2 regions of the Deinococcus actinosclerus genome follow, and region 1 is predicted to be linked to the other one. Evidence: riboswitches for the same ligand, from Rfam matches in the RefSeq annotation. Region 1 holds a riboswitch; the other holds the start of a gene.
What was found. Region 1 has a riboswitch for S-adenosylmethionine ahead of AUC44_RS02820 (hypothetical protein). Riboswitches for the same ligand answer to the same signal wherever they lie in the genome.

Region 1 (11,193 bases):
AAAGCGAGGCGCGCGGCGAGGTGCGGCAGATGCTGGACATCTACCACGAGTTCTGCCGGGACGTGCTGGCGCTGCCCGTGGTGCGCGGCGAGAAGACCGCCAGCGAGCGCTTCGCCGGGGCGGTCGCCACGTACTCCATCGAGGGCATGATGCGCGACGGGAAGGCCCTCCAGAGCGGAACGTCACACTACCTGGGCCAGAACTTCAGTAAAGCCTTCGACGTGAAGTTCCAGACGCGCGAGCAGCGCGAGGAGTTCGCGCACACCACCTCCTGGGCGATCTCCAGCCGCATCATCGGGGCGATCATCATGACGCACGGGGACGATTTCGGGCTGATCATGCCGCCCCGCATCGCGCCCATTCAGGTGGTCGTGATTCCGGTGGGTCGCAAGGACAACTTCGACCAGATGGTGGAAGAAGGCGAGAAGCTGGCGGCCGAACTGCGCGCCCAGGGCGTCCGCGTGAAGGTCGATAAACGTGATGGGGTCACGAACGGCTTCAAGTACAACGACTGGGAACTCAAGGGCGTGCCCGTCCGCATCGAACTGGGCCCCCGCGACCTGGAGAGCGGCGTAGTCGTCGTGAAGAGCCGCAACGGCGACGAGAAGGAAACCCTGCCCCGCGCCGAGGCGGTGGGCGGCATGACGGCCCGCCTGGACGGCATTCACGACTGGCTGCTCAGCCGCGCCACGAGCTTCATGCTGGAGCACACCATCCCCGTGGACGACTTCGAGACCTTCGCCGCGAAGATCGAGGAGGGCAACTGGGTGCGCGCGTACCACTGCGGGGACGCCGACTGCGAGAAGAGCATCAAGGAGGCCACCAAGGCCACCACCCGCAACGTGCCGCTGGACGACGCGGAGTTCTTCAACGAACCGGGCGAGGGCCAGTGCGTGAAGTGCGGTAAACCCAGCGCGTACGGCAAGCGCGTGATCTTCGGCCGTCAGTACTGACCAACTGGATCACCGGAAGTGAACCTCCCCGCAGCGGGAGGTTTTTTCATCCGGTGGGGCGTACGGTGGGGCATGACGACCGGACTGACCCCCGAAGCGGACGCGGCTCTGCGCGCCCACGTGCGCGCGCTGCTGACCCAGGCCCAGGCGCACATCACGCTGGACGAGGTGCTGGACGACTTCCCGACCGCCCGTGCGGGCGAGCGCCTTCCCGGTCTGCCGTACTCGGCGTCGGAGGTGCTGTGGCACCTGCGGTTCACGCAGCGCGACATCCTGAACTTCATCCAGGATGACGATTATGCGGAGGTCCGTTGGCCTCAGGGGTACTGGCCGCACGACCCGGCGGGCGCGGCGCGGGACTGGGCGGCGCAGGTGGCCGCGTACCGGGAGGACCTGCGCGACCTGCTGACCCTGCTGGACGACCCGGCAACCGACCTGCTGGCGGTGGTCCCGAACGGCGTGAACGCGGGCGGGCAGACGTGGCTGCGGGAATTCCTGCTGGTAGCCGATCACACCGCGTACCACGTGGGGCAGCTGGCCCTGCTGGGCCGCCTGCTGCGCGCCTGAAGCCGCTTCCCCTGCCGACCTGAGCTGAGGTCCAGGGCCTGACCCAATGGCAGCGCCGCTCGCCCTGAACCACAGGCTGCGGCGCTGTTGTGTGAAGGTCGCCTCAGCGCGTTCCGGAGGGCGCCTGAACCCGGCGTGCCGGGGTGGATCAGTGCAGCTGCGTTTCCAGGTGGGCGCGCAGCGGCTCGGTGTCCAGGCGGCGGCGGGGCCGGGCCAGCGGCACCGGGAGGTCCAGCGCGACCTGCCCGGCGCGCAGCAGCAGCACGCGGTCCGTGAGTTTCAGCGCCTCGTCCAGGTCGTGCGTGACGAGGAGGGTGGTGGCGCCCGTGTCGGTCAGCAGCGTGTCGAGCAGGTCGTGCATGTCGGCGCGGGTCAGGGCGTCGAGCGCGCCGAAGGGTTCGTCAAGGAGCAGCAGGTCCGGTCTGTGGGCCAGGGCACGGGCCAGGGCGACCCGCTGGCGCTGCCCGCCGCTCAGTTCATGCGGGTAGGCGCGTTCCCGCCCGGCGAGCCCCACGTCCCGCAGGGCGCGGGCAGCGCGGTGGCGTTCGGGGCGCGCCAGGCCCAGGGCGACGTTGTCCAGCGCGCCCAGCCAGGGCAGCAGGCGGTCTTCTTGGAACATGACCCGGGTGCGGACCGGGGAGCCGGTGCCGATGCGCAGGGTGCCCTGCGTGGGGATCAGGCCGGCCAGGGCGCGCAGCAGGGTGGTCTTGCCGCCGCCGCTCGCGCCGACCAGCGCGACGCGTTCGCCGGGGGTGACGCTCAGGGTCAGGTCGCGCAGGATGACGTGCTCGCCGTACGCGGCACTCAGGTCCCGCAGGTCGATGGGCACGCCGGCGGACGTCAGGTCACCCGTCAGGGTGGGGGCGGCGGTCACGCGCTCACCTGCCAGGGCAGCAGGCGGCGTTCCAGGGCGCGGACCAGGACGTCGGCCGCCTTGCCGATCAGGGCGTAGATCAGGATGGCGAGGACGATCACGTCGGTGCGGAAGAACTCGCGGGCGTCCATAGCCAGGAAGCCGATGCCGCTGCTCGCGCCGAAGGACTCGCTGACGACCAGCGCCAGCCAGGAGATACCCAGCGCGTAACGCACGCCCACCAGCACGCCGGGGAGCGCGCCGGGCAGCGTGACGCGGCGGAAGGTGTCGAGCGGCGAGAGGCCGTACACGCGGGCCATCTCGGTCAGGCGCGGGTCGATGCCGGTCACGCCGTGCAGGGTGTTCAGGTACACCGGGAAGAAGGTGGCCAGGGCGATCAGGAACACCTTGCCGCTCTCGCCGATCCCGAACCACAGGATCACCAGCGGGATCAGCGCGAGGTTCGGAATGGTGCGGATCATCTGGAAGGTCGTGTCGAGGAGCAGGTTCGCGGCGCGGACGGTGCCGGTCAGGACACCGAACGTGAAGCCCAGCCCCCCGCCGATCAGGATGCCCAGCCCGGCGCGCTGGAGGCTGATCAGGAAGTGGCGGCCCAGGTCGCCGCTGCGCGTCAGCTCCCAGGCAGCCCCCACGACGGCGCTGGGCGCCGGGAGGACACGCGGGTTGAGCAGACCGGTGCTGGCGGCCAGCTGCCAGCCCAGCACGATCAGGAGCGGCACCAGCCAGCGCACCCACTCGCCCTGCCACCCACGCCCAGGTTGACGGCTGGCAGCGGGCGCAGTCTGAGCCGTCGGGAGGGCCCGCGTCCGCCGCCCCTCGGCCCCCGTGCCGACCGTCACTTGAGCCCCAGGGCGGGCAGCGCGGCGCGGAATGCCGGGAGGGTCACGTAGGTCTGCGGGCCGAGGGGCACGTCGCGCGGCAGGACGCCCGCCTCGCGGAACGCGACCGAGAGAGCCTGGAGCGGTTTCAGGTCCGAGGCACGGAAGGGCCGGATGTTGAAGGGCACGCTCTTGGGCACGGTCACCGCCAGGACACTTTTCGGAATGCCGAGTTCGTCGCTGAACTGGTTGATGACGGTCTGGCGGTTCACGTTTGCCCAGTTGGCGGCACTTTCCAGTTCGGCCAGCAGGACCTGCAGGGCGCGCTTCTTCTCGGCGTTCTTCAGGACGCTGCCCGGCACGAGGTGGTAGTTGTCCCCGCGTCCGAGGCCCGCATGGTCGCGCAGGACGCGGCCGCCGCTGCTCTGCAGGGCAGTGGTGAGGAACGGGTCCCAGATGGCCCAGGCGTCGATGCTGCCGTTCTCGAAGGCGGGGCGCGCGTCGGGTGGCAGCAGTGGCACGACCGTCACGTCATTGAAGGTCAGTCCCGCGCTGCGCAGCACGCTGTACAGGAAGGCGTGCGCGCTGCTGCCGCGGGCCACGCCGATGCGTTTGCCTTTCAGGTCGCTGACCTTCTGGATCCCGGAATTCTTCGGGACGATGACGGCCTCGGTGGTGTCGCTCTGGTTGACGGTCACGCCCACGTACTTCAGGTCGGCGCCGCCCGCCAGGGCGAACACGCCCGGGGCGTTGCCGACACTGCCGAAGTCCACGGCGCCGGCGTTGGCGGCTTCCAGCAGGGGCGGCCCGGCGGTGAACAGCACCCAGCGGAAATCGATGCCCTGCGCGGCGTACCTGTCGAGGGTCCCGCGCGCCTTGAGGATGTTCGGGATGCCGCCTTTCTGGTAGCCGATGGTGAAGGTGACGGCCCGCGCGGTGGACAGCGCGCCGAGGGCGAGGGCGGTGAGGGTCAGGGCAGCGGAACGCAGTCGGGTGGTCATGGGAGTCTCCTGATGGGATTTGGGAATGGAGGGGGCGGGGATGAGGGCCCCCTCCCGTGGATGGGTCCGGGTGGGCTGGGTCTGGGTGGATCGGTCTGGGTGGGCTGGGCGGCGCTCAGATGCTGCGGAAGCGGCCCAGTTCAGCGGGCGCGGCGTCGGTCAGGACGGGTTCACCGGCGCGCAGGGCCGGGGCGTGCGTGCTGGGCCCGTGGGCGCTGGGGGTGCTGGTGTGCGTCAGGGGCTGCCCGTCGCGCGGCGTGAAGACCGGGCTGGTGCGGCCCAGCGCGGGGAACAGCAGTTCGGCCACGCGGTACGCCTCTTCCAGGTGGGGGTAGCCGCTGAGGATGAACGTCTCGACGCCCAGCGCCTGGTACTCGCGCAGCGCGGCGGCGACGTTCTCGGGGCTACCGACGAAGGCGGTGCCGGCCCCGCCGCGCACGAGGCCCACGCCCGCCCAGAGGTTCTTGCCGACGCGCAGGGATTCGCGGGTGCCGCCGTTCAGTTCACTCTGGCGGCGCTGCCCCTCGGAGGCGCTCTGGAGGAAGGCCTGGTGGGCCTGCGCGATCTGCTCGTCGCTGACGCCCTCGATCAGGCGCTCGGCCGCCGCCCAGGCTTCGTCCTCGGTGGGGCGCACGATGACGTGGGCGCGCAGCCCGAAGCGCACCTGGCGGCCATGCCGGGCAGCCTCGGCGCGCACCTGCTCGAACTTCTCCCGCAGCTGCTCGGGCCGCTCGCCCCAGCTGAGGTACACGTCCACGTGTTCCCCAGCGACCTCCAGCGCGGGCTGGCTGCTGCCTCCGAAGTAGATGGGCGGGTAGGGGCGCTGCACGCTGGGCAGCAGGGCGCGGGCACGGTCGAGCTGGACATGCTCCCCCTGCTGACTGACGGTCTCGCCGCGCAGCAGCGCGCGGAACGCGCCGAGCCACTCGCCGGTCAGGGCGTAGCGCTGCGCCTGCGTGAGATTCAGGCCCTCGAAGTCGAAATTGCCGCTGCCGGACACGATATTCAGGTTCACGCGGCCGCCGCTGATCCGGTCGAGCGAGGCGGTCAGGCGCGCGGCCAGCACGGGCGACAGCAGCCCTGGGCGCAGCGCCACCAGGAAGCGCAGCTGCCGGGTGAGGCTCGACAGGGCGCTGGCGACGACCAGGGTGTCCTCGTTGGTGCCGCCGGTGGGGAGCAGCGCGCCGTCGAAGCCCAGCACGTCGGCGGCCTGCGCGACCTGCGAGAGGTAACTGAAGTGCGCCGGGCGGCTGGGCTGGCCGAGCTGGCGGCCGTCCCCGCCGGAGGGAATGAACCAGTACAGCGAGGGGCTCTGAAGGGTGTGGGCGGGCAGGTCGGCGTGCGTCATGGTGGCTCCTGGGGGTAGGGAGGACGGCCTGACCCGGCGGGCGGGTCAGTGGCGGCGGGGCGCGACGGTTCAGGTCAGGCGGCGGTGGCGGCGCTCAGGGCCGGGTGGGCGGTGCGGGTCACCTGGGTGCGCCCGCTGAGGTACAGCGCGGCCAGTGGGGCGCGGCCGTACACCCGCTCGAAGATCAGGACGTTCCATTCGAGCGTGCCGTGCGGTGAGGTGACGAGCAGGGTGTCGAGCGTGCCGGGTTTCCAGCGGACGTGCAGGGTTTCCGTCATGGCGGGGGCTCCTGGCAGAGGGCAGAGTGGTGCGGCGCGGAGTGGCGCCGCGCCGCTTGGAGCGGAGGGATGGCCGGGCCGCCGGGTGGGCGGCCGCCTCAGCTGGGACGACATCGCGTCATGGGTTGTCCTTTCAGGGGAGCGCCTGTGCGCTCGCCGCTATCGGTCCCGGTTCGGGCAGGCGTGAAGCACCGTGGAGGGTGAGGTCAGGTCAACAACAGCGGGGGCGGCCCTGGGGGCGGCGGTCGGCTGGCTGTGGGTTGACCTGGTTCATGTGGCTCCTGGTTGCTGCGGCGTCCTCGGGCCTGTTCCCTCAGCCGCTCTGGATAGTGACCCTGGTGTGGGGTGAGGGCACCTTAAATCAGATTACAAATCATGTCAACTATCTATGCCGGGTGGCTTCGGGCCTCTCTCCTCCGCCCTGGAGCCCAGCCCTGCCTCCAGGGCTTCACGCATGCCCACCCCGACCGGCAGGGCAGCCCGTCTGGGCCGCGCCGCAGGCCGTCGCCCGCCTCGGGCAGGCCCCGCCGGGATAGCAGACTAGTTTACAAGTTCAGTCAACTGGTCTGCTATCCTGAGCGGGATGACGCGTGCCCTGCTTCCCCTCCTGACCCTGACCCTCATCGCCAGCGCCGGCGCGCAACAGGCGAAAGAACTGCGCCTGGGCGTGTTCCCGAACGTCACCCACGCCGCCGGACTGGTCGGCGTGCAGCGCGGCCTGATCCAGAAGAGCCTGCCGGACGGCGTGAAACTGGTCGTCAAGGAATTCGCCAACGGCAGCCAGATCAACGAGGCCTTCGCCGCCGGCGCCATCGACGCCGCCTACGTCGGCCCGGGCCCGGCCATGAACGCCTTCATGCGCGGCGTGCCCATCCAGGTGTACGCGGGCGCCGCGAACGCCGGGGCGGTACTCGTGGCGCGCGGGGACAGCGGCGTGCGCACCGTGAAGAACCTCAGCGGCAAGAAGGTCGCGGTGCCCACGCGCGGCAGCACGCAGGACATCAGCCTGCGCCACCTGCTGCACGAGAACGGCCTGAAAGCCACCGACGAGGGCGGCACCGTCAGCATCGTGCCCATCGACCCGGCGAACATGCCCGCCGCCTTCGCGGCGAAGCAGGTGGACGCCGCGCTCGTGCAGGAACCCTGGGGCGCCGTGATGGAGACGCAGGGCGCGAAACTGATCGTGAACGAGAAGGGCATCTGGGAGGGCGGCAACTACACCACCACGGTGCTGACCGTGAACACGAAGTACGCCGCCGCGAACCCCGAGGCCGTCAAGGGCCTGCTCAGGGGGCACCTCGCCGCGATCACCTACATCAAGGGCAGCAACGCGGGCGCGCAGAAATCCATCGCCGAGCAGATCTACGCCTTCACCGGCAAGCGCCCCAACACCAGCGAGCTGTTCAAGGCCCTGGCCCGCACGCGCGTCACCTGGGACATCAACCTCAAGACCCTGGCGGAGTACGCGCAGCTGAACAAGGAGGCGGGCTTCGCGCGCGACGTGCCGGACCTGAACCGCTTCGTGAACCTCGACCTGATCCGCAGCCTCGCGAAGTAACCGGCACCCGGCGCGCCGCCCCCCGATCAGGGCAGGGGGCGGCGTTCGCCCTTTCTGCGGCGGGTGCACTACACTGGGACGCTATGACGGGGCCAAAGAAAGGTTCACGGGGCCGTGCCCCCAAACGAAACACCGCGCAGGGTCGGGGCGGCGCGACCCGCGAGACCACCCGCCCGGCGCGCGAACGCAGCGAGGGAAGCGGCGCGGGCCGTGACTCGCGCGGCGGTGAGAGCCGGCCCGTGCGGACCGAGCTGAGCGGCACCGGCGGCCCGCGCCGCAGCGCCGCAAAGATGGGCGGCGCGCAGAGCGGCGGCGTGAAGTCCGGCGGGGGCAGGAGCGGCGCCGTGAACAGTGGCGCGCGCGGCGGCACCAACCCCGCCCGCCGCAAGCCCGGCGAGGCCGCCCCGGCACGCGGGGAAGGCCGCAGCGAGGGCCGCACGGAGAGCCGCGCGGGCAGCCGCCCCGGGAGCGGGCCGCGCCGCGCCGCGCCGCCCAAGGTGAAGAAGGCCCTGCCGGAACTCAAGCGCGTGCAGCTCGACGCGCCCGCCCCGGACACGGTCTTCACCGACCGGGACGGCGAGAAGATGACCTTCCCCGACAGCAACCTCAAGCGCGTGGCGGCGAAGATCCTGACGGAGAAGAACAAGGCGTGGCGCTACCGGCCGTTCTCGTTCCCGCTGTTCACGGACCGGGGCGGCGAGCAGACCTTCCACTTCGACTTCTACATCTACGACTACGAGGACAGCGTGATCCGCCTGATCCTGGTCGTGCCGTTCGAGTCACGCGAGGTCTGGGACCGGGTGGGACGCTTCAAGCGCCAGTACCCGATGTACACCTACGAGCTGTGGACGCCGGAGAAGCTCTACCGCCTGAGCGGACCGCGCGGCCGCCTGGAGTTCTGAGCCCGGCAGGCTTGACGGCCCACTCAGAAGAGCCTCATCTGGGAGCCTCCGGCGACTGTCCGGGGGCTTTTTCAGGTCGGCATAAGCGTCCAGGCGGCTGCCCAGGCCCCGTGAGCCCCATGAGAGCCCTCTTGGGCTTCGCTTGGGTTTGTGCCCGTGGCTGTGGTGTGCGCGGGGCGGTCTGGTACCGTTTCCACGTTCCGGGCGGCGCACTGACGCGCCTGCCCCGCCACGAAAGGAGAGCGCAGCCTGATGACCACCCCCCCCATCCTCCGACCCGGCCGTTCCTACCCCCTGGGAGCCACCTGGGACGGCAAAGGCACCAACTTCGCCCTGTACTCCGAGAACGCCACCGGCATCGAACTGTGCCTCTTCGACGAGCAGGGCCAGGAAACCCGCGTGCCGCTGCGTGAACAGACCGCTTTCGTGTGGCACGGCTACCTGCCCGGCGTGAAACCGGGGCAGCGCTACGGCTACCGCGTGCACGGCGAGTACGCCCCTGAACGCGGGCTGCGCTTCAACCCGAACGTGGTGCTGCTCGATCCCTACGCCAAGGCGCTCGACGGCACCGAGCAGTTCGACCGGGGCGTGTTCGGCTACGTGCCCGGCGGCGAAGACACCGTCATGCAGGAAGAGGAGCAGCGCGGTGCGCCCCTGGGCATCGTCGTGGACCCCCGCTTCGACTGGGGCGACAGCCGCAAGCCCGACGTGCCCTTCCACCAGTCCGTGATCTACGAGGCGCACGTCAAGGGCCTCACCATGACCCACCCGGACGTGCCCGACGAGCTGCGCGGCACGTACGCCGGGATCGCCACCGAACCCATCCTCTTCTACCTGCGCGAACTGGGCATCACCAGCATCGAACTGATGCCCGTGCACCAGCACGTGGACGATCCCTTCCTGCTCGACAAGGGCCTCACGAACTACTGGGGCTACAGCACCCTGTCGTTCTTCGCGCCGGACGTGCGCTACAGCGCCGAGGCGCGCAAGGGCAACCCCGCCGGGGCCGTGGACGAGTTCAAGCAGATGGTCAAGGCCCTGCACGCCAGCGGCATTGAGGTCATCCTGGACGTGGTGTACAACCACACCGCCGAAGGCAACCACATGGGCCCCACCATGTCCTTCAAGGGCATCGACAACCCCACGTACTACCGCCTGGTCGCCGAGGACCCCCGCTTCTACTTCGACTACACCGGCACCGGCAACAGCCTGAACGTCCGCCACCCGCAGACCCTGCAGCTCATCATGGACAGCCTGCGCTACTGGGTGACGGACATGCACGTCGACGGCTTCCGCTTCGACCTCGCCTCCACGCTCGCGCGCGGGCTGCACGAGGTGGATCAGCTCTCGGGCTTCTTCACGATCATCCACCAGGACCCCATCATCGGGCAGGTCAAGCTGATCGCCGAACCCTGGGATGTCGGCGAGGGCGGCTATCAGGTCGGGAACTTCCCCGTGAACTGGGCCGAGTGGAACGGCATCTACCGCGACGACATGCGCGCCTTCTGGAAGGGTGACGGCGGACTGGCCTCCGAGATCGGCTACCGCCTGACCGGCAGCAGCGACCTGTACCAGAACGACGGCCGTAAACCCTACGCGAGCATCAACTTCGTGACTGCCCACGACGGCTTCACGCTGCGCGACACCGTCACCTACGAGGGCAAGCACAACGACGCCAACGGCGAGGGCAACAACGACGGCCACAACCACAACATCACCTGGAACTGCGGCGCAGAGGGCGAGACGGACGACCCCGCCATCAACGCCCTGAGGCGTCAGCAGCAGCGCAACTTCCTGGCGACCCTGCTGCTCGGGCAGGGCACGCCGATGCTGCTGGGCGGCGACGAGATCGGCCGCACCCAGGGGGGCAACAACAACGCCTACTGTCAGGACAACGAGATCAGCTGGTACGACTGGGCGAGCCTGGACGAGGAGCTGCTGGCGTTCACGAAGAAGGTCATCGCGCTGCGCAAGTCCCACCCGTCCCTGCACCGCCGCAAGTTCTTCAGCGGCCGCACCATCCGCGGTGAGGACGTGCGCGACATCGTGTGGCTGCGCTTCGACGGCGCCGAGATGAGCGACGAGGACTGGAACAACCCCCAGACCCAGAGCATGGGCATCTTCCTGGACGGCAACGGCCTGGACGACGTGGACGAGCGCGGCGAGCCGCTGCTGGATGATCACCTGCTGCTGCTGCTGAACGCCTCGCATGTGGATCTCCCCTTCCGCCTGCCGGATCTGGCCGGCTGCGAGACGTGGGAGCTGGAGCTCGACACCGCCGACGACCACGCCAGCGGCACCGTGACGGCCGGCGAGGAGACCAACCTCGCGGCCCGCAGCGTGAAGCTGTACCGCTGCCCCCGCCAGTAACGCAGATCAGAGAGAGGCGGCCCCAATGTGTGCGCCGCCTCTCCTCTGTTCCTGCCGTTCCTACTGCCGACTTCCCATTCCCGACTTCACGTCTCGTAGCTGCGCGCCACGCTGGTCAGGACGCTGCGGTACTCGCCGGGCGTGATCAGGCCCATCGCCATGGCGTGACTCGCGGCGTTCAGGCTGTCGGCGGCCAGCACGAGGTCCACGCCCGCCTTGCGCACCTCCTCGCGGAGTTTCAGGACGCCCTCGTCGCGGTGCGCCTCAGTCACGTCGCGGATGTACACGGCGAGCACGCGGCCCGGGTGGCGGTGCACGACCTCGGCGTAGATTTCCGGGTCCTTCTCGCCGCTGTCGCCCACGAGCACGAACTTCAGGTCCGGGAAGCGCTGGAAGATCTGCTCGATCACGCCATGCTTGTACCCGCCGTGCCCGCCGAGCAGGTCCATGCCCCAGTTACGCAGGAACAGCGGGCCCAGCGGAATGCGGCGGTAGTCGAGGAACTGCCACAGCAGGTCGAAGAA
Region 2 (11,193 bases), 1.5 Mb from region 1:
CGTGGTGGTGGGGCCCTGCTCCATCCACGACCACGAGCAGGCGCTCGACTACGCCCGCCGCCTCGCCGCGCTGCGCGAACGGGTGGGAGACCGGCTGGAAGTGCACATGCGGGTGTACGTGGACAAACCCCGCACCACCGTCGGCTGGCGCGGCTACCTGCTTGACCCCGACATGAACGGCGCGAACGACATCAACAAGGGCCTGGAACTCACCCGCAAGCTGATGGTGCAGGTCAGCGAGCTGGGCCTGCCGGTCGCCACGGAACTCCTCGACCCGTTCGCCCCGCAGTACGTGTTCGACGCGGTCGCCTGGGCCTGCCTGGGTGCCCGCACCACCGAAAGCCAGACGCACCGCGTCATGAGCAGCGCCGTGTCCGCCCCGATGGGCTTCAAGAACGGCACGGGCGGCGGCATCAAACTCGCCGTGGACGCCATCGTCGCCGCGCGCGCCTCGCACGCGTTCTTCACCATCGACGACGACGGGCAGGCCTGCATCGTCCATACGCTCGGCAACCCCGACGGGCACGTCATCCTGCGCGGCGGCCGCGGCGGCCCCAACTACGCCCCGCAGTTCGTGAAGGAGGCCGCCGACCTCATGACCGCCGCCGGCCTGACCCCGGCCGTCATGGTGGACTGCTCGCACGCCAACAGCGGCTCGGATCACACCCGCCAGAGCCTCGTGTGGCGCGACGTGCTGCACCAGCGCGCCGCCGGGCAGAGCGCCGTGAGGGGCCTGATGATCGAGAGCAACCTCCGTCCCGGCAAGCAGGGCATTCCCAAGGACCTCAGCACCCTGGTGCCCGGCCTGAGCGTCACGGACGCCTGCGTCGGCTGGGACGAGACCGAGGCGCTGCTGCTCGAGGCGCACGCCGCACTGGAGAAGCAGGCGGCGGGCCGCGAGACCGTCAGCGGCTGACCACACGATCCGGCCGCAGCCTTCGGAGGTCTCGGGGAGCATCCTCAGGGCCTCCGAGTGAGTTGGGTGACCGCCGTGAAACCAGCCCCCCACCCCGGACGCCTGCCAGGGTGAGGGAGAGGCCCCGTTCAGGTCAGGGATTCTGCACGAGGCGGAAGTCACGGAAGCTCAGGCCGTAGCTGCTGCCCGCCGCGCCGACCGCGCCGAGAAGCTGGAACTGCGCGGCCGGGTTCGTGACGGGCGCCGTGAAGGTGTACGTGAAGGTCTGCTCGGTGGCGCCCAGGGCGGCCTTGCCGTCCAGGTAGCGGGCGTAGCTGCCGCCGTTCTCGCCGATGACCACGGCGACCTCGCGGGCGTCGCTGGCCCGGCCCCTGAAGGTCAGGGTGTAGGACTTCCTGGCGGTCAGGGGGACCTCGGTCTGGTTCAGCTGCACGTGCCAGTTGTTCGCGGGGTCCACGTCCCTGACGTTCAGGGTGATCACGCCGCCGCTGACGCCCGCGCTCAGGCGTTCGGGCACGTTGCTCCAGGCGGTCCAGTACGCAGTGCCGGGCACGCCCGCGATGCCGGGGACGGTGGCGGTGGCGTCCTGCGTGAACGCGGCGTTGTACAGCAGGTTGCCGTCCGCGGCGGGTGGGCGCGCCCCGGCGGCCGTCCCGACGCGCCGCACGACCACGTTGTCGAACCACACCGGGCCGGTGCCGGCGTTCCCGAGGTTGAATTCCAGGCGGGCGGCGGCGTCGGTGGTGGCCTTCATGTCGAAGGTGACGGTCTTGCGTTCCTTCGTGGTGCCGATCTGCACGGCCCGCTCGCCGGAGTACGCGGCGTACCCGCGGTCCTGCCCGCCGCCGACCTTGAGCATCATGGGGCGGGCGCTCTGCGCCCAGGCGTCGAAGCTGACCTCGTACCGGCCGCCGGACTCGATGTTCAGGCCGTCCTGGCGGACCTGCACGGCGTAGTTCACGCTGCCCGCATTGGTGACGTCGGCTTTGAGGGCCCCTGCGTCGTTGCTCAGGGTGACCTGCCCGTCACTGGTGTACAGCGTCCAGAACCTGCTGTTCGCCGCGCTGCTGAGGCTGCTCGTGTCGGGCGTCACGCGCGGGTCGGTGTCGGCCCAGTCGAAGGACCCGTTGTACACGAGGTTCCCGTCGCTCAGGGCCGGGCGGGCGGGTTTCGGCGTCCAGGGGTAGGTCATGTCGGGGCGCGGTCCGGCGCTGCCGGTCTCGGTCTGCATGCCGTACACGCGCACGTAGTCCACGAGCATCTGGCCCTGGTCGGGGGTGGTCGCGTCGGGGTTCCCGTCGAAGTTGCCGCCCACGGCGAGATTCAGCAGCAGGTAGAAGGGCCGGTCGAAGGGGGCGGGCCAGGCGTTCAGGTCGGCGTCGCTGCTGGGGGGATTGTTCTTGGCGCTCCACCACTGGGTCTTCTCGCTGGTGACCTGCCCGTCGATCAGCCACTGGATCTTGCCGGGCGTCCACTGCAGGGTGTAGGTGTGCCACTGGTCCATGCTGCCCGCGTTCGGGTAGCTGGCGGTCTTGCTGGCGTACACGTTGTTCGGCCACACGCCGCCGTAGTGGATGGTGTGCGCGACCTCCGTGGGTCTGCTGCCCCATCCCTCGGCGATGTCGATCTCGCCGTTCGCGGCCCAGCTGGCGTAGGGGCTGGGTTCCTCGGGCAGCATCCAGATGGCGGGCCAGAACCCCTTGCCTCTGGGGAACTTGGCCCGGATCTCGAACTTGCCGTACGCGCGGCTGAACTTCCCGGCGGTGCGGATACGGCCGGACGTCCAGTCGAAGGTGCCGGCGGTGCGGCCAGCAGGGCCGGTGATCTTCTCCCTGCGGGCGGTGATGACGAGGGTGCCGCCCTGCACGCTGACGTTGCTGGCGCGGTCGGTGTAGTACTCCAGTTCGTTGTTGCCCCACCCGGCCACGTAGTCCGTGCCGGCCGTGAACCCGTTGCCGGTCTGGTAGCTCCATTTGCTGGTGTCGAGGCCGGTGCCGCTGAATTCGTCCTGCCAGACGGGTGTGGCGCTGCTGGCGTCCGTGAGGGTGCAGGCGCCGAGCAGCAGGGACAGGGGGAGGAGGACGGGCAGGGGAGAACGGGACATGAGACCTCCTGGGCGCCCACAGGCGCAGGAACGGGACGCGCCGCGCCCGCTGGGACGTGACGACAGGGGTGACCCCGGCTGGGTGGGGTCGGTGGACGGTGGATTGACCGGAGCGTAAGCCAAGCTGAAAGCGCTGTCAAGGCAGAGGCGAAAGCCGGGATTCGCGCGGCAGGACGCCTAATCTGGCTATCCGGCGAACGAATGGAGCGTGCGGCGTATAGCGCTCGCTCACCCACGAATTCGGGTGGTGCCGCTCCGGAGGGCGGACTGGCGTCGCCCCACACGCCGCGCAGCCCGGTTCCGGTATGGACCGGGCTCACCTCCGCTGGTTCGCGGTCCTCTGCCCGAAGATCGGTATAAGTTTTCCAGGCGAACGAATGGCCCGCCTGACCTGCCGTGAAGGGAACTTCACCCCCCGCTACGGAAGGGCACGCCAGATCGGCCCATGCTGGGGGATATGCCTCGCCCGGAACGCACCTTCGGCGGCGGACGCCCGCCCAGCCAGCGCCCCAGCAAGACCTGCGCCCACTGCGGCCTCCCGTTCACGTGGCGCAAGAAATGGGAACGCGACTGGGACACCGTCAAGTACTGCTCCGACCGCTGCCGCTCGGCCGCGAAACGCAGGACCGAATGACCGGCCCCGCCTACGGCCTCGTGTGCCTGACCACCGGGCCCGAGATCCGCTTCCGCACCATCACCCTCACCCGCTACCGCGCCCTGCCCCCGGCGCAGCGGTACGGCACGCTGCTCGACCTGTACGCCGACAACGTCGCCCGCGTGCGCCGCGCCGCCGACTACTGCGCCGCGCGCGCCATCCGCCTGTACCGCCTGAGTTCCAGCCTCTTTCCCATGCTGGACCTGGACGGGGACGACACCGGCGCGCAGGTCCTCGCCCATCTCGCCCCGCAGCTTCGGGACGCCGGGCACGCCTTCCAGGACCACGGTATCCGCGTGCTGATGCACCCCGAGCAGTTCATCGTGCTGAACAGCGACCGCCCCGAGGTCCGCGCGAGCAGCCTGCGGGCCATCACCACCCACGCGCAGGTCATGGACGCCCTGAACCTGGAGCGCAGCACCTGGAACCTCCTGCTCCTGCACGGCGGCAAGGGCGGCCGCGCCCAGGAACTCCAGGCGATCATTCCCGACCTGCCCGACGCGGTCCGCCTGCGCCTGGGCCTGGAAAACGACGAGCGCGCCTACAGCCCCCGCGACCTGCTGCCCGTCTGCGAGGCCACCGGCACCCCGCTGATCTTCGACGCGCACCACCATGTCGTCCACGACCGCCTGCCCGATCAGGAGGACCCCAGCGTGCGCGAGTGGGTCCTGGCCGCCCGCCGCACCTGGAGCCCGCCGGAGTGGCAGGTCGTGCACCTCAGCAACGGCCTGGACGGCCCGCAGGACCGCCGCCACAGCTGGCTGATCGATCAGCTGCCCAGCGCGTACCACGACGTGCCCTGGATCGAGGTGGAGGCCAAGGGCAAGGAAGAAGCCCTGGTCGCCCTGGGGGCCTGCGCCCCTGCCCTGACCGCGTGACGCCCTCCCACAGTCCCCTGCGCGTGGTCGTCATGGGGGTCTCCGGCAGCGGCAAGAGCACCCTGGGCCGCGCCCTGGGCGCCGCGCTGCACGCCCCCTTCCTGGACGGCGACGACTACCACACCTCCCAGGCCCGTGAACGCATGCACGCCGGGCACGGCCTGACCGACGCCGACCGCGCCCCCTGGCTGGCCCGGCTGCGCGCCGAACTGGACGCCCAGGGGCGCGTGGTGCTGGCCTGCTCGGCCCTGAAGCGCACCTACCGCGACGCGCTTCGCGCGCCCGGGACCCGGTTCCTGTACCTGGACGTCCCCGAACCCCTGCTGGCTGCGCGCCTGCGCCAGCGGCCCGGCCACTACGCCGGGGCGGACCTGCTCCCCTCACAGCTCGCCACCCTGGAGGCCCCTCAGCAGGGCGAGCACGACGTCCTCACCCTGCCCGTCACCCCCGCCACGACCCCCACGGCGCTGCTAGCACAGGCCCTCACTGCACTCAAGGTCACCTGAGGCAGCGCCGCCCGACCCCGCCACTTACGCTGCGGACATGCCGCGACTCCTGAGCTTCCTCCCCGCCCTGCTGCTCGCCCCCGCCAGCGCCGCCGGCATCATCGGGAGCAGCGTCACCACCACCCAGATTCAGCAGTCGGCCTTCTGCCAGCAGTACAGCTGCGGCGAACCGTTCGTGTGGGGCCGCGACTGGCAGTATCCGTTCACCCGCTACCAGGGACTGACCGTCACGCGCGAATCCGGTGAGCCCGGCAGCCGCGTCGTCAGCGTCCAACTGTGGGTCCGCAATGACGGGCTGAACGCCACCGCCGACCGGCAGGCCTTCCAGCAGATGCAGAAACTCGCCCTGGGCTACGTGCCGTATACCGGCCCGGTCGAACCCTGTTACGCCGCCATGAGCACCCGCACCCTGGTCAGAGCTCCTGACGAACGCGCCTCGGACGTAGGCTGCGAACTCTGGGACAGCACCACCGATTTCACGGTCAGGGCCGACCGCGCCTACCTGACCCGCACCGCCCCTGCCCCGGTCACGATCAGCAGCGGCCCCACCAAGCTGAACACCTGGACCTTCACCACCTGCGTGGGCGCGGGCGGCACGAACAGCTACCTGACCATGGGCGAGGCGGCGCGCTGCACCCTGCGCGTTACCACCAAGGGCGAGCAGAGCCCGGTCGTGAAGGCCGAACTCCAGTACGAGATCGAGTACGTCCAGAACGGCCAGTACGTCAAGACACTCCTGCCGGCGAAGGAACTGTGGCTGCCGGGCCGCGCGCCCGGCCCGCTCGACCCGCGCCTGACCCAGCAGGGCCGCGTGATCGACCTGAATGTCAGCCTCGCCGTGAAGAAGGTGCCGGGCCGCACGGTGACCAGCCTCAACACCATCGCGCGGCTGACCTTCGCGAACGGCGCGGTCAAGACGGCGTACGAACCCCTGCTCGTGCGCTGACCTGCCCAGCGCGCCGACCTGCCCAGCGCGCCGACCTGCCCAGCGCGCCGACCTGCCTCCCGTTCACGCCCCGCACGCGCTACCCTGCGGGGCGTGAATGTTGTCGTGTTCGACCTGGAAACCACGGGCCTCTCGCCGGAACGCGACGGCATCGTCGAGATCGGCGCGGTGCGCATCGTGGACGGTCAGGTGGACGAGACGCAGCGCTACGAGACCCTGGTGCGCCCCACCACCGCCGAGGGCCGGCCCCTCCTGATCCCCTGGCGCGCCGAGCAGGTGCATGGCATCAGCAACGACATGGTGCGCGCCTCGCCCACCATCGGCGAGGTTCTGCCCGAGTTCCTGGAGTTCGTGAACGGCTGGCCGGTCGTGGCGCATAACGTCGGCTTCGACGCCGGATTCATGCGCGCCAACGCCGCCCGCGCCGGCCTGCACTGGAACCCGCAGGCGGAATACTGCACGGTGCAGCTCTCGCGCCGTGCCTTTCCGAGGGAGCGCGCCCACAACCTGACCGTCCTCGCGGAGCGCCTGGGCCTGAACTTCGCGCCCGGTGGGCGTCACCGCTCCTTCGGGGACGTGCAGGTCACCGCGCAGGCGTACCTGCGCCTGATGGACCTGCTCAAGCAGACCTGAGTCCGGGCGAGGTCGGCGGCTGAACTGGCAAGGGAAGAACCCGGCCAGCGCGACCGGGTTCCTGCGGCGCGGAGGCCTTATTTCATCAGGCGGAGTTTGCGCTGCTGCGCGGTCTCCTCGGGGAAGACGACCACGCCCGTCTGGGCCTTGAAGGTGGGGCTGAAGCGCATCTTCGCGCCCTTGCCGACGCTCAGGCCTTCAAGGCCGTTGAGGTTCTCGTACCACTTGTACGCAGTGACGGGCACGCCCGCACTCTTCGCGGCGTTCAGGACGCTGCGGTAGCCCTCGTGCGCGAGCTGCGCTGCCCCCAGGTAATCCAGGGCGTCGTACTTCGTCTTGGCCTGCACGAACTTGCTGTCGGCGCCCTGCGCGGCGCTGCTGACCGTTCCCGCCTTGTTGGCGCGGCGCACGAGTTCCAGGATGGCGTTGGTGTTGTTCAGGTAGGCGGCCGTCAGGTAGCGGTACTGGCTGTCCAGGTTGAACTGCCCGAAGGTGCGCGACAGGTCGTTGTAGGACATGATTGAAGCACTCTGGTCGCCGGTGTTCACGAAGTAGAACTGCCCGCTGGGCCCGTAGGAGAGGTCCTGCTCGCTGTCGTACCCGTCGTGCGGGTGGCTCAGGCTGAGGTGGTGACCCGTCTCGTGCACCGTGGTGTCGGTGAAGCCGTATCCGGCGGCGACCAGGCCGGGCGTGAGGAAGGAGTACACGAAGCTCTGGGTACCGGTCTCGCCGTCGTCGTAGGCGACGCCCAGCAGGCCGCCCTGGCTGTCCTGGTTGTCGTTGAACGAGTAGATGGGCAGCTGGTACGTGCCTGCGGGCGTGGCCTTGTACTCCTCGCGCAGTTCCTTCACGCCGAACTGGAAGAGTTTCTCGCCGCTGAAGTCCGCGTAGTCCGGCGAGCAGATGTCGTCGGCCACGACCGGGAAGAAGCACTTGTACACGTCGGCCAGGTCACCGTCGAGCGCGGTGGTCTTGCGCGTGGAGCTGAAGGTCGTGAACGGCTGGAGCACCTTCACGCGGTCCTGCAGCAGCGCGCTGTTCAGCAGCCGGGTGGGGTCGGTGGCGCCCTCGCCCTGCTCGACGTGCACGTCCAGGTTGATCTTCTCGGGCATGTCGGGGGGCGTCAGCGCCGCGCGGTAGATGGGACTGGGCGTGAACAGCAGGTTGATGGCGGTGTAGCGCGCCACCAGGGCCAGATCGGGGCTGACCTTGCGGCCGTAGCCGATGCTGGCCTTGCGGGTGCCGTACTCCCAGACGGGAGGCATGCGGTAGTCGGCCGCGCCGTCACCGTCCACGTCGTCGTTGGTCACGTCGTAGGCATTCGTCCAGGGGTCGGGGTTGGCGGAGAGGTCGTAGAACCATACGCGCTGCGCGGGGGCGTTCTCGCGGGCGCTGCCGCCCCAGGCGATCAGGCGGCGGCTGCCACGCGCGCCGAATTTCGTGCCGGTGTCGGTGTCGGCCGCGTCGGCGCGGGTGTAGCTGTGGAACTTGAAGTCGGGGCGGTCATACCAGTTCACGAAGTAGATGGTGTACTCGCCGTTCTTCACGCCGACGCGCGCGCCGTTGTCCGCCAGCCAGTTCTCGGTCTTCAGGGCGTCGATCTCGAAGTTGCCGGTGATGACGCGGTTGATGTTCCCGGCGGGCGCGTCGCAGTCGGGCAGGCCGGTGTCCGGGTCCGAGCTCTGGCAGTTGTACACGCTCTGCTGCACGGTCAGGGGTTTTTCAGCGCCGGCAGACTGCACGAACTTGAAGAAATCATCCTCGAAGCTCTGGTCGGCAAAGACATAGTTGTAATCGAAATCGAAGCTGGTCCCGGTCTTCTCAGTGCGGCCGTACGCGCTGGGAATGCGGTTCACGGCGTCGTAGCTGCCAGGGAGGCGCTGATCGAAATCCTGGGTGTTGATCTGCCGGGCCGTGGCGGGCTGACCGGGAGGGGTCTGGCGGTAGCCGACGAATACGATGTTCACCTTCAGCTTCGTATTGATGGTGTCCTGCACCCCGGGTTTCAGGGCCTGCAGGACGCCGAAGGCGCTCTGACCGGGTTCAGTGCCCGGGGTGGGCGTGGTGGTGGCGTTGGGGCTGGTGCAGCCGGCCAGGAGGGCGGCGCTCAGCAGGGCAGTGGCAACAAGTTTGTGGTTCATGAGACTCCTGATGGGTGGGGGCGTGAGAGATCCGCGCTGGATCAGGGTGGGTCCGTGTCATGCCCGGCGGGTCACGCAGAGCACATCTGAATGGAATGACCTGCTCATCCTACTCCTGTTCCCCCAAACAGGTGTGTAGGTATGCAGCCCGGCGCAGCTGACCGGTCACCTTGACCCTGCCGGCCAGCGCGCGCTACCCTCTTCGGTAGCTCCCGCGTGGAGCGACCCACTTCAGAGCGCCCGAGAGACCTGGCTCGTTGACGGCGCGGCAACCGGACCTCATCACGTCACGGTGCCAAGGCCAGCCCCGCAGGCGGGTCAACGATGACCGCCGCCGGGGAGCAAGAGGGAAGGTCACGCGGTGATATCTCAGCGCCCCTTCTCGCATCCCACGAGCAGGGGCGCTGCCTTCGTATCTGGCGCCCCACCGACGCACCCCACCCCAGGAGGCGCAGTCATGGCGCACAAATTCGAGACCTTGCAGGTTCACGCCGGGCAGAAGCCCGACCCCACCACGGGCGCGCAGCAGACGCCCATCTACCCCACGAACAGCTACGTGTTCCAGTCCCCGGAGCACGCGGCGGACCTGTTCGGGCTGCGGCAGTTCGGGAACATCTACAGCCGGATCATGAACCCCACGAACGCCGTGTTCGAGGAGCGCGTGGCGGCGCTGGAGGGCGGCGTCGGGGCGCTCGCGGTCGCCAGTGGGCACGCCGCGCAGTTCCTGGCGATCACGAACGTCGCGCAGGCGGGGGACAACATCGTGTCCAGCCCGAACCTGTACGGCGGGACCGTGAACCAGTTCCGCGTGACCCTGAAACGCCTCGGGATCGAGGTGCGCTTCACCAGCCGCGACGAGCGCCCCGAGGAATTCACGGCGCTGATCGACGACCGCACGCGCGCCGTGTACCTGGAGACCATCGGCAACCCCGCGCTGAACATCCCGGATTTCGAGGCGATCGCGGCCGCCGCGCACGCGCAGGGCGTCGCGGTGATCGTGGATAACACCTTCGGTGCGGGCGGGTACTACTGCCAGCCCCTCAGGCACGGCGCGGACGTGGTGCTGCACTCCGCGAGCAAGTGGATCGGCGGGCACGGCAACGGCATCGGCGGCGTGATCGTGGACGGCGGCACCTTCGACTGGGGCAACGGCCGCTACCCGCTGATGACCGAACCCAGCCCCAGCTACCACGGCCTGAACTTCTGGGAGACCTTCGGGGCGGGCAACCCGCTGGGCCTGCCGAACGTGGCGTTCATCATCCGCGCCCGCACCGAGGGCCTGCGTGACCTGGGCCCCACGCTGGCCCCGCAGCAGGCGTGGCAGTTCCTGCAGGGCCTGGAAACCCTGAGCCTGCGCGCCGAACGGCACGCGCAGAACGCGCACGCACTGGCCTCCTGGCTGGCCGCGCATCCGGACGTGGCGCGCGTCACGTACCCCGGCCTGAGCAACCACCCGCACTACGACCGCGCGCAGCATTACCTGCCGCGCGGGGCGGGCGCCGTGCTGACCTTCGAGCTGCGCGGCGGGCGCGCGGCGGGCGAGGCGTTCATCCGTTCGGTCGCGCTGGCGCAGCACGTGGCGAACGTGGGGGACACCCGCACGCTGGTGATCCACCCGGCCAGCACCACGCACAGCCAGCTGGAGGAGGCCGCGCAGCGCGCCGCCGGGGTCACGCCGGGACTGGTGCGCGTGTCGGTGGGCATCGAGCACATTGACGACATCCGCGAGGACTTCGCGCAGGCGCTGGCCGCCGCGCTGGTCGAGGCAGGCGACACCGTCGGAGAGGAAGCGTGACCGCCCTGACGCACCCCGCGTCCACCCTCTTCCCGCTGACGGCGCCGGATGACACGCCCGAACGATGTCAGGCCGGGGAACGCCCTCGCCTGCGGGTCGCGCGGCTGTTCCGCACCGCCCCGTTGCTGCTCGACTGCGGCCTGCCCGTCAGTGACGTCCGTCTCGCCTACCACACCTACGGCCAGCCGCAGGAGACCGCCACCCTGGTCCTGCACGCCCTGACCGGCACGAGCGCCGTGCACGAGTGGTGGCCGGATTTCCTGGGAGCGGGCAAACCCCTCGACCCCGCGCGCGATTACGTGATCTGCGCCAATGTCCTGGGCGGCTGCGCGGGCAGCAGCGGCCCCGCCGACCTGCCCACTCTGGGCGGCCAGGACGCCCCGCTGACCCTGCGCGACCTGGCCCGTGCGGGCCGCGCCCTGCTGGAGCAGCTGGGCGTGAAGCGCGTGCGGATCGTAGGCGGCAGCATGGGCGGCATGCTCGCGTATGCGTGGCTGCTCGAATGCCCGGACCTGGTCGAGAAGGCCGTGATCATCGGTGCCCCGGCCCGCCACTCCCCGTGGGCCATCGGCCTGAACACGGCTGCCCGCAGCGCCATTCGCGCCGCGCCCGGCGGGGA

Region 2: it holds a riboswitch for S-adenosylmethionine, as region 1 does, so the genes downstream of both, AUC44_RS10240 (O-acetylhomoserine aminocarboxypropyltransferase/cysteine synthase family protein) here and AUC44_RS02820 (hypothetical protein) in region 1, are expected to answer to the same signal.

What each region holds. Positions count from the first base shown of each region.
Region 1 covers NZ_CP013910.1:584,679-595,871, reverse strand. The annotation lists gene proS (proline--tRNA ligase) at 1-953, shown strand, start outside; gene AUC44_RS02845 (DinB family protein) at 1,026-1,520, shown strand; gene AUC44_RS02840 (ABC transporter ATP-binding protein) at 1,669-2,394, opposite strand; gene AUC44_RS02835 (ABC transporter permease subunit) at 2,391-3,113, opposite strand; gene AUC44_RS02830 (aliphatic sulfonate ABC transporter substrate-binding protein) at 3,230-4,213, opposite strand; gene AUC44_RS02825 (LLM class flavin-dependent oxidoreductase) at 4,329-5,561, opposite strand; gene AUC44_RS02820 (hypothetical protein) at 5,636-5,839, opposite strand; SAM riboswitch class I at 5,996-6,172, opposite strand; gene AUC44_RS02815 (ABC transporter substrate-binding protein) at 6,423-7,397, shown strand; gene AUC44_RS02810 (TrbL/VirB6 family protein) at 7,481-8,299, shown strand; gene glgX (glycogen debranching protein GlgX) at 8,552-10,669, shown strand; gene AUC44_RS02800 (App1 family protein) at 10,756-11,193, opposite strand, start outside.
Region 2 covers NZ_CP013910.1:2,116,137-2,127,329, reverse strand. The annotation lists gene AUC44_RS10275 (3-deoxy-7-phosphoheptulonate synthase) at 1-916, shown strand, start outside; gene AUC44_RS10270 (carbohydrate binding domain-containing protein) at 1,050-3,020, opposite strand; gene AUC44_RS17365 (DUF2256 domain-containing protein) at 3,478-3,654, shown strand; gene uvsE (UV DNA damage repair endonuclease UvsE) at 3,651-4,553, shown strand; gene AUC44_RS10260 (gluconokinase) at 4,550-5,059, shown strand; gene AUC44_RS10255 (hypothetical protein) at 5,097-6,005, shown strand; gene AUC44_RS10250 (3'-5' exonuclease) at 6,099-6,638, shown strand; gene AUC44_RS10245 (zinc metalloprotease) at 6,716-8,779, opposite strand; SAM riboswitch class I at 9,004-9,098, shown strand; gene AUC44_RS10240 (O-acetylhomoserine aminocarboxypropyltransferase/cysteine synthase family protein) at 9,237-10,574, shown strand; gene AUC44_RS10235 (homoserine O-acetyltransferase family protein) at 10,571-11,193, shown strand, end outside.